One region of the Cryobacterium sp. TMT2-10 genome, then DNA from elsewhere that is predicted to be linked to it. Evidence: predicted binding sites of a transcription regulator. Region 1 holds the regulator's gene; each other region holds the start of a gene.
The links. The regulator HrcA, encoded in region 1, represses chaperone genes, less so after heat shock. The targets are predictions, from matches to a motif close to TTNGCACTCGNNNNNNNCGAGTGCNAA.
Positions count from the first base shown of each region.

Region 2: a site for HrcA is predicted at 1,748-1,774, ahead of groL (chaperonin GroEL). Genes of this name have one in related genera too.
Region 3: a site for HrcA is predicted at 1,771-1,797, ahead of groES (co-chaperone GroES). Genes of this name have one in related genera too.

Region 1 covers NZ_SOGW01000048.1:14,491-17,762, forward strand. Annotated here, with positions in the region: gene dnaJ (molecular chaperone DnaJ) at 1-1,017, opposite strand, end outside; gene hrcA (heat-inducible transcriptional repressor HrcA) at 1,083-2,105, opposite strand; gene E3T37_RS05640 (DUF4870 domain-containing protein) at 2,272-2,718, shown strand; gene E3T37_RS17800 (pentapeptide repeat-containing protein) at 2,738-2,839, shown strand; gene E3T37_RS05650 (DUF4870 domain-containing protein) at 2,875-3,255, shown strand.
Region 2 covers NZ_SOGW01000027.1:16,974-20,245, forward strand. Annotated here, with positions in the region: gene groL (chaperonin GroEL) at 84-1,703, opposite strand; gene E3T37_RS02485 (DUF3048 domain-containing protein) at 1,823-2,806, opposite strand; gene E3T37_RS02490 (cold-shock protein) at 2,976-3,179, opposite strand.
Region 3 covers NZ_SOGW01000073.1:17,608-20,879, reverse strand. Annotated here, with positions in the region: gene E3T37_RS08395 (DUF4190 domain-containing protein) at 1-52, shown strand, start outside; gene E3T37_RS08390 (hypothetical protein) at 138-551, shown strand; gene E3T37_RS08385 (methyltransferase domain-containing protein) at 544-1,743, opposite strand; gene groES (co-chaperone GroES) at 1,872-2,168, shown strand; gene rarD (EamA family transporter RarD) at 2,243-3,199, shown strand.

The DNA.
Region 1 (3,272 bases):
GCGTTCCTTGTGGTCCAGGCGCGTCGGGGTGGTCACGTGCACGCCGATCTTCAGGTCGCCGCGCCCGTTCCCGCGCAGGCGAGTCACCCCGCGCTCCTTGATCGTGATGACCTCCGCGCTCTGCATACCGGGCTTGATCTCGACCTCGATGTCCCCGTCGAGGGCCTTCACCGTGGCGGTGGTGCCCAGGATCGCATCCGTCATCGGCACCTCGAGGGTGGCGAGCAGGTCGTCGCCGTCGCGGCTGAAGACGTCGTGGTGGCGCACCTTCATCTCGAGGTACAGGTCGCCGTTGGGGCCGCCGGCCGGGCCGGCCTCGCCGCTGCCGGGCATCTGCAGGCGCAGCCCGGTGTCGACGCCGGCCGGGATGTCGACGGGCACCGTGCGGCGCGCGCGCACGCGGCCCTGGCCCTGGCAGGTGACGCAGGGGGTCGCGATGATCGTGCCGTAGCCGCGGCAGGAACCGCAGGGGCTGTTGGTCATGACGTTGCCCAGCAGCGACCGGACGGCACGCTGGATGTTGCCGGTGCCGTGGCAGATGTCGCAGGTGACGGGCGACGTGCCCGGCTGGCAGCAGGTGCCGCTGCAGCTGGTGCAGACGATGGCGGTGTCCACCTCGAGCTCACGGTGGGTGCCGAAGATGACCTCGTCGAGGTCGAGTTCGACCCGGACCAGTGCATCCTGGCCGCGCTCCCGGCGGGACCTCGGGCCGCGGGTGCCGCCGCCTCCGCCTCCGCCGAAGAAGGTCTCGAAGATGTCCCCGAAGTTGCCGAAGTTGGCGTCGGCGTACCCGTTGCCGCCGCCGGAGCGGCCGTTCCCGCCGCGGTCGTAGTTGTCGCGCTGCTTCGCGTCGCTCAGCACGTCGTAGGCGTGCGTCACGGATTTGAACCGCTCCGACGCGTCCGCGCCCGGGTTCACGTCGGGGTGCAGCTGCCGGGCGAGCTTGCGGTACGCCTTCTTGATCTCGTCGGTGGTGGCGTCGCGTGCAACGCCGAGTACTTCGTAATGGTCAGCCAAAGCTGGCTCTCCTCGATATGTTCTGATACGTGGTGCTCCCCCGGCTTCTCGGCCCGGGGAACTGGTCAATTCTCGCCGAGTAGGCGTGAAAGGTAGCGGGCGACCGCGCGCACGGCCGCCATGTTGTTGGAGTAGTCCATCCGGGTCGGGCCGAGCACGCCGAGGCGGGCCAGGTTGCCACCCTGCGACGAGTAGCCGCTGGTGAGAACGGATGTCTCGGCCAGCCCGAACGGCGCGTTCTCCCGGCCGATGCTGACGGACACACCGTGCTGGTCGGTGGCCATCTCACCGAACAGGCGCAGCAGCACGACCTGCTCCTCGATGGCCTCGAGCACCGGGTAGATGCTGCCGGTGAAGTCTTCCTCGGTGCGGACGAGGTTGGCCGCCCCGGCCATCACCAGCCGGTCCTGCCGGTTGGCCCCGACCTGGTCGTGCAGGGTTCCGGTGATCAGGTCGACGGCTTCCTGCTGCTCGAACGGTCCGAGCACGCCGGCTCCGGTCAGGGCGGCGGCGGCCTCGCTCATGCTGAGTCCGACCAGGGCGTGGTTCAGGCGGGTGCGGAGTTCGGCCAGAACGGGCTCGTCGAGCTGCCGGGGCAGGTCCACGATGCGTTGCTCGACCCGGCCGGCATCCGTGATCAGCACCGAGAGCAGGCGCGTCTCGGACAGGGGCACCAATTCGACGTGGCGCACCTTCGCGCGGGACAGCGAGGGATACTGCACCAGGGCCACCTGGTGGGTCAGGTGGGAGAGCAGGCGCACGCTTCGCGCCAGAACCTCGTCGAGGTCAGCGGACTGGCCGAGGAAGGTCTCGATCGCCTGGCGCTGCGCCGCGGACAGCGGACGCAGGTCGGCCAGGTGGTCGACGAAGAGGCGGTAGCCCTTGTCGGTCGGGATGCGGCCGGACGAGGTGTGCGGGGCCGCGATCAACTCTTCCTCTTCGAGGAGGGCCATGTCGTTGCGGATCGTGGCCGCCGAAACTCCGAAAGAGTGCCGGTCGACGATCGATTTGGAGCCGACCGGCTCGCGGGAGGCGACGTAGTCTTGAACGATCACGCGCAGAACTTCGAGGCCGCGGTCAGACACCATGTTGTCGCCTCCTCCCGTTCATCCTGAGCGCAGTGCACTGGCACTCTTCGTATGAGACTGCCAATCATACCGCGACCGGCTGTGGTTCCCCATTGCTCCCGCATGATTGACGGCAGTACCTTAGGCATGTAACAAGCGTCCCCCCTGTGCATCGAAAGGCACGATCATGAGCAATTCCACTGAGCCAACACCCGACGATTCGAACTGGGGACAGCGGCCGCCGCAGCCTCCGTACCAGCCCGCTGCTCCGACCGCTGCGGCACCCCTGACGGAGGCGGAAGACCGGCAGTGGGCGTCCCTCGCGCACCTCGGCGGCATCCTGAGCTTTGCGCCGTCACTCATTATCTGGCTGGTCTTCAAGGACCGCGGCCGCTTCACCAACGTCGAGGCGAAGGAAGCGCTCAACTTTCAGATCACGCTCCTGATCGGTTATTTCGCCATCAACTTGGTCGCCAACGTGATCGGCTTCCTCACCTTCGGCCTCGGGGGCGTCATCGGCATCCTCGCCTGGGCGCTCTACATCGTCGGGGTCGTCCTCTCCATCCTCGGATTCCAGAAGGCCAGGGAGGGAACGCACTACCAGTACCCCTACGCCCTTCACTTGATCAAGTAGCCGCTTGATCGGTAACCGCTTGATCGGTAGCCGCTTGATCGGTAGCCGCTTGATCGGTAGCCGCTTGATCGGTAGCCGCTTGATCGGTAGCCGCTTGATCGGTAGCCGCTTGATCCCGTAGCCCGGCACCAGCCAGAACAGTCAGAAGGAGCACGAATGTCCGAGTCCACCCCACCGCAACCGCCCGCCGGCCAGTACCAGGCCGCGAGCCAGATGAACCCCGCCGACGAGAAACTGTGGGCCACCCTGATCCACATCGGCGGGATCCTGTTCAATTTCCTGCCCGCCCTGATCGGCTACATCGTGCTCAAGGATCGCGGCCCGTTCATCCGGGCGCACACGGCCACGGCGCTGAACTTCCAGATCACGTTGTTGATCGCGTACACCGTCGGGGGGCTCCTGACCATCATCCTGGTCGGGTTCCTCATTCTCGCCGCAGCGGGCATCCTGAACATCGTGTTCGGCATCATGGCCGCCCTCGCCGCCAACAAGGGCGAGTACTACACCTACCCGTTGACGATCAAGTTCGTCAACTAGGGCCAGTCACTAGCGGC
Region 2 (3,272 bases), on a different contig from region 1:
CGCCTCCCGGAGGAGACGCCCTGCCCTGTGGAACGGTGTTGCAGTCGTGCGATCGTGCGATGAAACAGTGAAGCGGTGTGGACTTAGAAGTCCATTCCGCCGCCCTGGTCGCCGACCGGAGCAGCGTTCTTCTCCGGCTTGTCGGCGACGACGGCCTCGGTGGTGAGGAACAGGCCGGCGATCGACGCTGCGTTGAGCAGCGCGGAGCGGGTGACCTTCACCGGGTCATTGATTCCCGCAGCGAGCATGTCAACGTACTCACCGGTCGCGGCGTTGAGGCCCCAACCGATGGGCAGGTTGCGCACCTTGTCGGCGACAACGCCCGGCTCCATGCCGGCGTTGAGGGCGATCTGCTTGAGTGGAGCGTCGATGGCAACCTTGACGATGTTCGCGCCGGTTGCCTCGTCGCCGACCAGTTCGAGCTTCTCGAACGCGGTCTTGCCGGCCTGGATCAGTGCAACGCCACCACCGGCGACGATGCCCTCTTCGACGGCAGCCTTCGCGTTGCGGACGGCGTCCTCGATGCGGTGCTTGCGCTCCTTGAGCTCAACCTCCGTCGCGGCGCCGGCCTTGATGACGGCAACGCCGCCGGCGAGCTTGGCGAGACGCTCCTGGAGCTTCTCACGGTCGTAGTCGCTGTCGGTGTTCTCGATCTCGCTGCGAATCTGCTGGACGCGTCCGGCGATCGCTTCGGGGTCGCCGGCACCTTCGACGATGGTGGTCTCGTCCTTGGTGATGACGATCTTGCGGGCGTTGCCGAGCAGGTCGAGCGTAACGTTCTCGAGCTTGAGGCCGACCTCTTCACTGATGACCTGTCCACCGGTGAGGATGGCGATGTCCTGCAGTTGGGCCTTGCGACGGTCGCCGAAGCCGGGGGCCTTGACGGCGACCGACTTGAAGATTCCGCGGATCTTGTTCACAACGAGCGTGGCCAGGGCCTCGCCGTCGACGTCCTCGGCGATGATGAGGAGCTGCTTGCCGGTCTGGATGACCTTGTCCACGATCGGGAGGAGGTCCTTGATGTTCGAGACCTTGGAGTTGACGATCAGGATGTAGGGGTCTTCGAAGACCGCTTCCTGACGGTCGGGGTCGGTCACGAAGTAGGCGGACAGGAAGCCCTTGTCGAAGCGCATGCCCTCGGTGAGCTCGAGCTCGGTGCCGAGAGTGTTCGACTCCTCGACGGTGACGACACCCTCCTTGCCGACCTTGTCGATGGCTTCGGCGATGATGGCGCCGATTTCGGCGTCTCCGGCGGAGATGGAAGCGGTGGCCGCGATCTCTTCCTTGGTCTCGACCTCTTTCGCGTTGGCGATGAGTTCGGCGATCACGGCAGCCGTGGCCTTCTCGATGCCGCGCTTGAGGCTGATCGGGTCTGCTCCGGCCGCGACGTTGCGCAGGCCTTCGCGAACGAGCGCCTGAGCCAGGACGGTGGCGGTGGTGGTTCCGTCGCCCGCGACGTCATCGGTCTTCTTGGCGACCTCTTTGACGAGTTCGGCACCGATCTTCTCGTACGGGTCATCGAGTTCGATTTCCTTGGCGATGGACACGCCGTCGTTGGTGATCGTGGGTGCGCCCCACTTCTTCTCCAGCACCACGTTACGTCCGCGCGGGCCGAGGGTGACCTTGACAGTGTCAGCGAGGATGTTCAGGCCACGCTCAAGGCCGCGACGGGCCTCTTCGTTGAAAGCAATGATCTTTGCCATATGTGTTTCTCGTCCCTCCCGGACGTTACCAAAACGGTGATGGGTTGGCACTCAAAAGGAGAGAGTGCCAAGTGCAATTCTGGCACTCTGGGGTCGAGAGTGCAAGTGAACGCCGGGTGCTACTGGCGCAGCTCGACCGAGCCTCGGTCACCCGGCACCAACTCGATCCAAGTGTTGCCGGCCGCGAGCCGCACCGCCTGGCCGTTGTCGTCCACCAGCCGGATCGGCGCATCCCGGTCGGTCTTGGACCAGGTCGCATGCAGGCTCTTGCCGCCGGCCGACACCCAGGCCTCCCCGGAGCCGACCATCGTGGTCTTGGGCACGTTCGTGGAGGTTTCGTCGATGTCGACCCGCAGGATCAGGACGTTCGTCGCGCGGAGCTGTGCGCCGGAGCCGTCCAGGTCGGGCGTCCCCTCCTGGGAACGCAGGTAGGTCAGGCTCGCCTGGTCCCAGGTCCAGCCGGGCCAGCGCTGGTCGGAGAAACGGGAGTCGACGGCCGAGACGGCCTCACCGTCGGTGGCAGCGGATGACCCCGCCACCGTTGGGGTGTACGAGAACTGCTGTGCGGGGACCGCCACGGTGTCGTTCCGGTCGACCAGCTCCTTCGCCTTCAGAATGACGTTGTGCGGCGCATCGCGTGAGTCTTCCCGGTAGAACACACCGGTCTCGTCGCTCTCCTGGGAGACGGTGACCACGTCGGTGGCCTCCATCAGGTCGACGAACTGCTGCTGGCCGCCGGAGTACGCCACGATGCCGCCGAAGGGCGCAATGATGTCGGGATCCATGGGACGGATGGAGCGCACCGGTCCCACCAACTCGGGGATGCCGGACTGCCACACGGCCACGTACCGGGTCAGGCCGCCCTCCACGAGTTCCTCGAAGACGATGTCGGTGCGCTCGAGCCCGACCTGCGGCCTGGCAGCCTCGTGATTGTCGATCTTGACCGCCAGCGAGGGACTGAGCGCGCTTCCCGCCGGCACGGGGGTGCCCCGCAACGGAGCCAGCGCCGTGGCATCCGGGCTCTCGTCACCCGCAGAACTCTGAGCGGGCGCGGGCGCCAGGGCCGAACATGAGGTCAACGTGAGCAGGAACGGAAGAAGCACGGCACCGAGCATCCGGCTGGACCGGAATTTCTGTGCCGTGCTTCGTCGTCCTGCTTTAGCCGTTCTGTCGCCTGTCACGCCACACACACTACTGCGGCTTCATCGCCGCGCGTGTACGGGAGGTGTATTCAGGGTCCGGCTCGATTGTTCGCCTGAATTGTGCGCTGAATCAGACCGGGCGGACCGATTCGGCCTGGGGGCCCTTCGCCCCGGTGCCGAGTTCGAAGATCACGTGCTGGCCCTCTTCGAGAACCTTGTAGCCGTGCATGTCGATGGCCGAGTAGTGGACGAAGACGTCCTGGCCACCTCCATCGACCGTGATGAAGCCGAAACCTTTTTCAGCGTTGAACCATTTGACGGTTCCGTTCGCCATGTGTAACTCCCTGTTGCTTTGGATTGATCGACACGCGCCCATTGGCCGTACCGGGCCTGGCGCATGTGACTGCGTCCATCCTGTGGGGCCAGT
Region 3 (3,272 bases), on a different contig from region 1:
CCTGATCTGGGCCGTTATCTTCGCCAGCATGCCCAACAGCTACTCGTACTGAGTTTCACCGCGGGTGCCTGACCGGCGCACCGTTCGGGCGCACGGATGCGGCGGCGCCCGTTTACAGCATGTCGGAGGCAGCAGGAATGGTTGGGGAGTACCGGGACCCGTCGGACGACGTCGACGACTTCCGGCTCGACCTCACCCGACCGCCGGCTTCGGTCGAGGGCGAACTGGACTATGAGTCGACGGTGACGGCTCCCACCGAGTGGGTGCCGTATGTCTACACGGACACCGAGCTGCGTGCCCACGCCGAGCGTCACGGCCTGTCCGTCGCCGCGCTCGTCTTCGGCCTGCTGGGACTGCTGGTCGCCATCTTCGGCGTCTGGGGTGCCGCCCTGTCGCTGGCCGCGATCGTCCTGGCGATCATGGCCCGCGCCACGGAGCACCGGTCGGGCGCGCTCTGGGTCTACGGCCTGGTCACCGGTCTCGCGGGCCTGCTCATCGCCGCCGGGTGGGTGCTGGTCATCACCCTCGTGCTGATGTCCGCCGTCAGCTGAGCGCCGACACCCGCTCGACCAGCAGGGCCACCCGGTGTCCGGCGGCCCGCGTCAGGACGAGCGTTCCTGACTCCGGCCCCTTCAGCCGCAGCCGGGTGCGCAGGGTGGCCGGGTCCACGTCCACGCCGCGCTTCTTGATCTCCAGGGTGCCGATCCGGCGTTCCTGCAGCGCGAGGCGCAGCTTCTTCTCGTCGACCGGCAGGGTCTCGAGCACCCGGAACGCGGTGGCGAACGGCGTGCGCACCAGGCTGGCGGAGGTCAGGTAGGCGATGGACTCGCTCAGCATCAGCGCGTCCAGCGAGCGGGCCAGGTCGCCGATCAGGCGGGCACGGATGATCGCACCGTCCGGCTCATAGAGGTAGTCGCCCAGCACCCCCACCGGGGCGTCCTCGCTGTCGGCCGGGGCGTTCAGCTCATGGCTCCCGTCCCGACCCAGCAGCAGGGCGGACCGGCGGATCCCGGTGCGGGCCAGGCTGCCGAACCAGAGCGCCATCTCGACGAGCTTGCCGTCCACGGACACCCACTGCGCTTCAGCGTCGACCGGGATCTGCTCCCGGTCGTGCCCGGGGCCGAGCTTGACGCCGATGGGCATCCGTTCGCGGAGGCCGAAGACGAAGTCGAGGCTGGGGGAGTAGTCCTCCGGCCGGGTCAGGCGGGAGGTGTTGGTGTGCCCGGCCGTGCGGCGGGCGGGGTCCAGCCAGGCGGCGTCGAAACCGGTGAGGTCGACGCTCTCGGCGTCGGCGTTCAGCACGGTCGCGTTCTCGAACGGGGCCAGGTTGAAGCTGGCGACGGTGGCCGTCACCTCGTCGGCGTCGACCGCGGTCACCTCGAGGTCCATCGCCGCCAAGGCCATTGCGTCACCGCCGATCCCGCAGCCGAGGTCGACGACGCGGTTCAGCGAGGCGCCCGCGAAGCGGCCCGCGTGGAGGGCCGCGACGCGCAGCCGGGTGGCCTGTTCGAGGCCGGTCTCGGTGAACAGCATGCGGCCGGCGAACTCGCCGAACTTGGGCACGGCCCTGGCGCGCAGCCGGGACTGGCCCAGAACCGCGGCCACCAGCCCGGGGGCGTGGCCGGCCTTGCGCAGATCACTCACCACCCGCACCACGTTGGCGGCCGATTCGTACGGCGGCAGCGAGTCCAGCAGGCGCAAACCCTCCGGAGATAACAGCTCAACGAGCTCAGAGCGTTCCATCCCGCAAACCTATCAACTCGGCCGGGTCTGGCACTCACGTTGCGTGAGTGCCAGAAGCGCCCTAAACTCGACTTAGCACTCTCGCTGTGAGTCTGCTAACTAAGTCTTAGCTAAGAAAGAGGTCAACCGTGTCGGTCTCCATCAAGCCGCTCGAGGATCGCATCGTCATCAAGCAGGTCGACGCAGAGCAGACCACCGCTTCAGGTCTGGTCATTCCTGACACCGCCAAGGAAAAGCCCCAGGAGGGTGAAGTTGTCGCCGTCGGTCCCGGCCGGATCGACGACAACGGAAACCGCATCCCGCTCGACGTCGCCGTCGGCGACAAGGTGATCTACTCCAAGTACGGCGGAACCGAGGTCAAGTTCGGTGGTGAGGACCTCCTCGTCCTGTCGGCTCGCGACGTGCTCGCAGTCGTCGTTCGCTAGTCACACACACTGATCGATAGAATCCCGGATGGCCCTGGCCATCCGGGATTCTTCGTTTTGAGAGAGGCACGAACGTGCAGGACACGCCCCTTCCGCCTTCCCGGGGTGCCGCGCGCCCGGCGCGCTCGGAGCAGAGCACGGGCCTGATCTATGCGGTTCTGGCGTACACGCTCTGGGGCATGCTGCCCCTCTACTTCCTGTTGCTGGCACCGACCGGGGCCTTCGAGATCGTGCCCTGGCGGGTGCTGTTCTCCCTGGTCTTCTGCGCCCTGTTGATCACGGTCACCCGCAAGTGGCGGTCGTTCCTGGGCCTGCTGCGCAAACGCCGGATCGTCTTCACCATGGGGCTGGCCGGGCTCCTGATCTTCATCAACTGGCAGACCTACGTGTTCGCGGCGCTGAGCGGCCATGTGGTCGAGGCGGCGCTGGGCTACTTCATCAACCCGATCGTGACCGTGTTCCTGGGCGTGCTGCTGCTGCGGGAGAAGCTCCGTCTGCTGCAGTGGGTGGCCGTAGGCATCAGCCTCGGGGCGGTCGTCGTGCTCACCGTCGGGTACGGGGCGCTTCCGTGGGTGTCGCTCGTTCTCGCCTTCTCTTTCGGCTTCTACGGTCTGATCAAGAAGCGGGTCGGCCGGGACGTCGATGCCGTCGCCGGTCTCACGCTCGAAACCGTCTGGCTCGCGCCCCTGGCCGTGGTCCAGCTGATCGTGGTGGGCGCCGTCTCCGGCCTGACCATCGGCACGGTCTCGCCGTGGCACACCGTGCTGCTGCTCCTGGCCGGCGTCATCACGGCCGTTCCGTTGCTGTTCTTCGCCGCCGCGGCCCGTCGCCTGCCGCTGACCTACCTCGGCCTGATCCAGTATTTCGCACCGATCCTGCAGTTCCTCGTCGGCGTCTTCGTGCTGCACGAGCCCATGCCGCCCGAGCGGTGGGCCGGATTCGGCCTGGTCTGGCTGGCCCTGGTCGTGCTTACCGCCGACATGGTCCTGACCGGGCGGGCGCCCCGCCGTTCGTCGCTCGAGCCGGCCTGAGGCCGGATCCGTGCGGCGGCGACGCCTCACGCGCAACAGATCGCCGGTGCGAGCGTCATCGGCCGCCGATAAC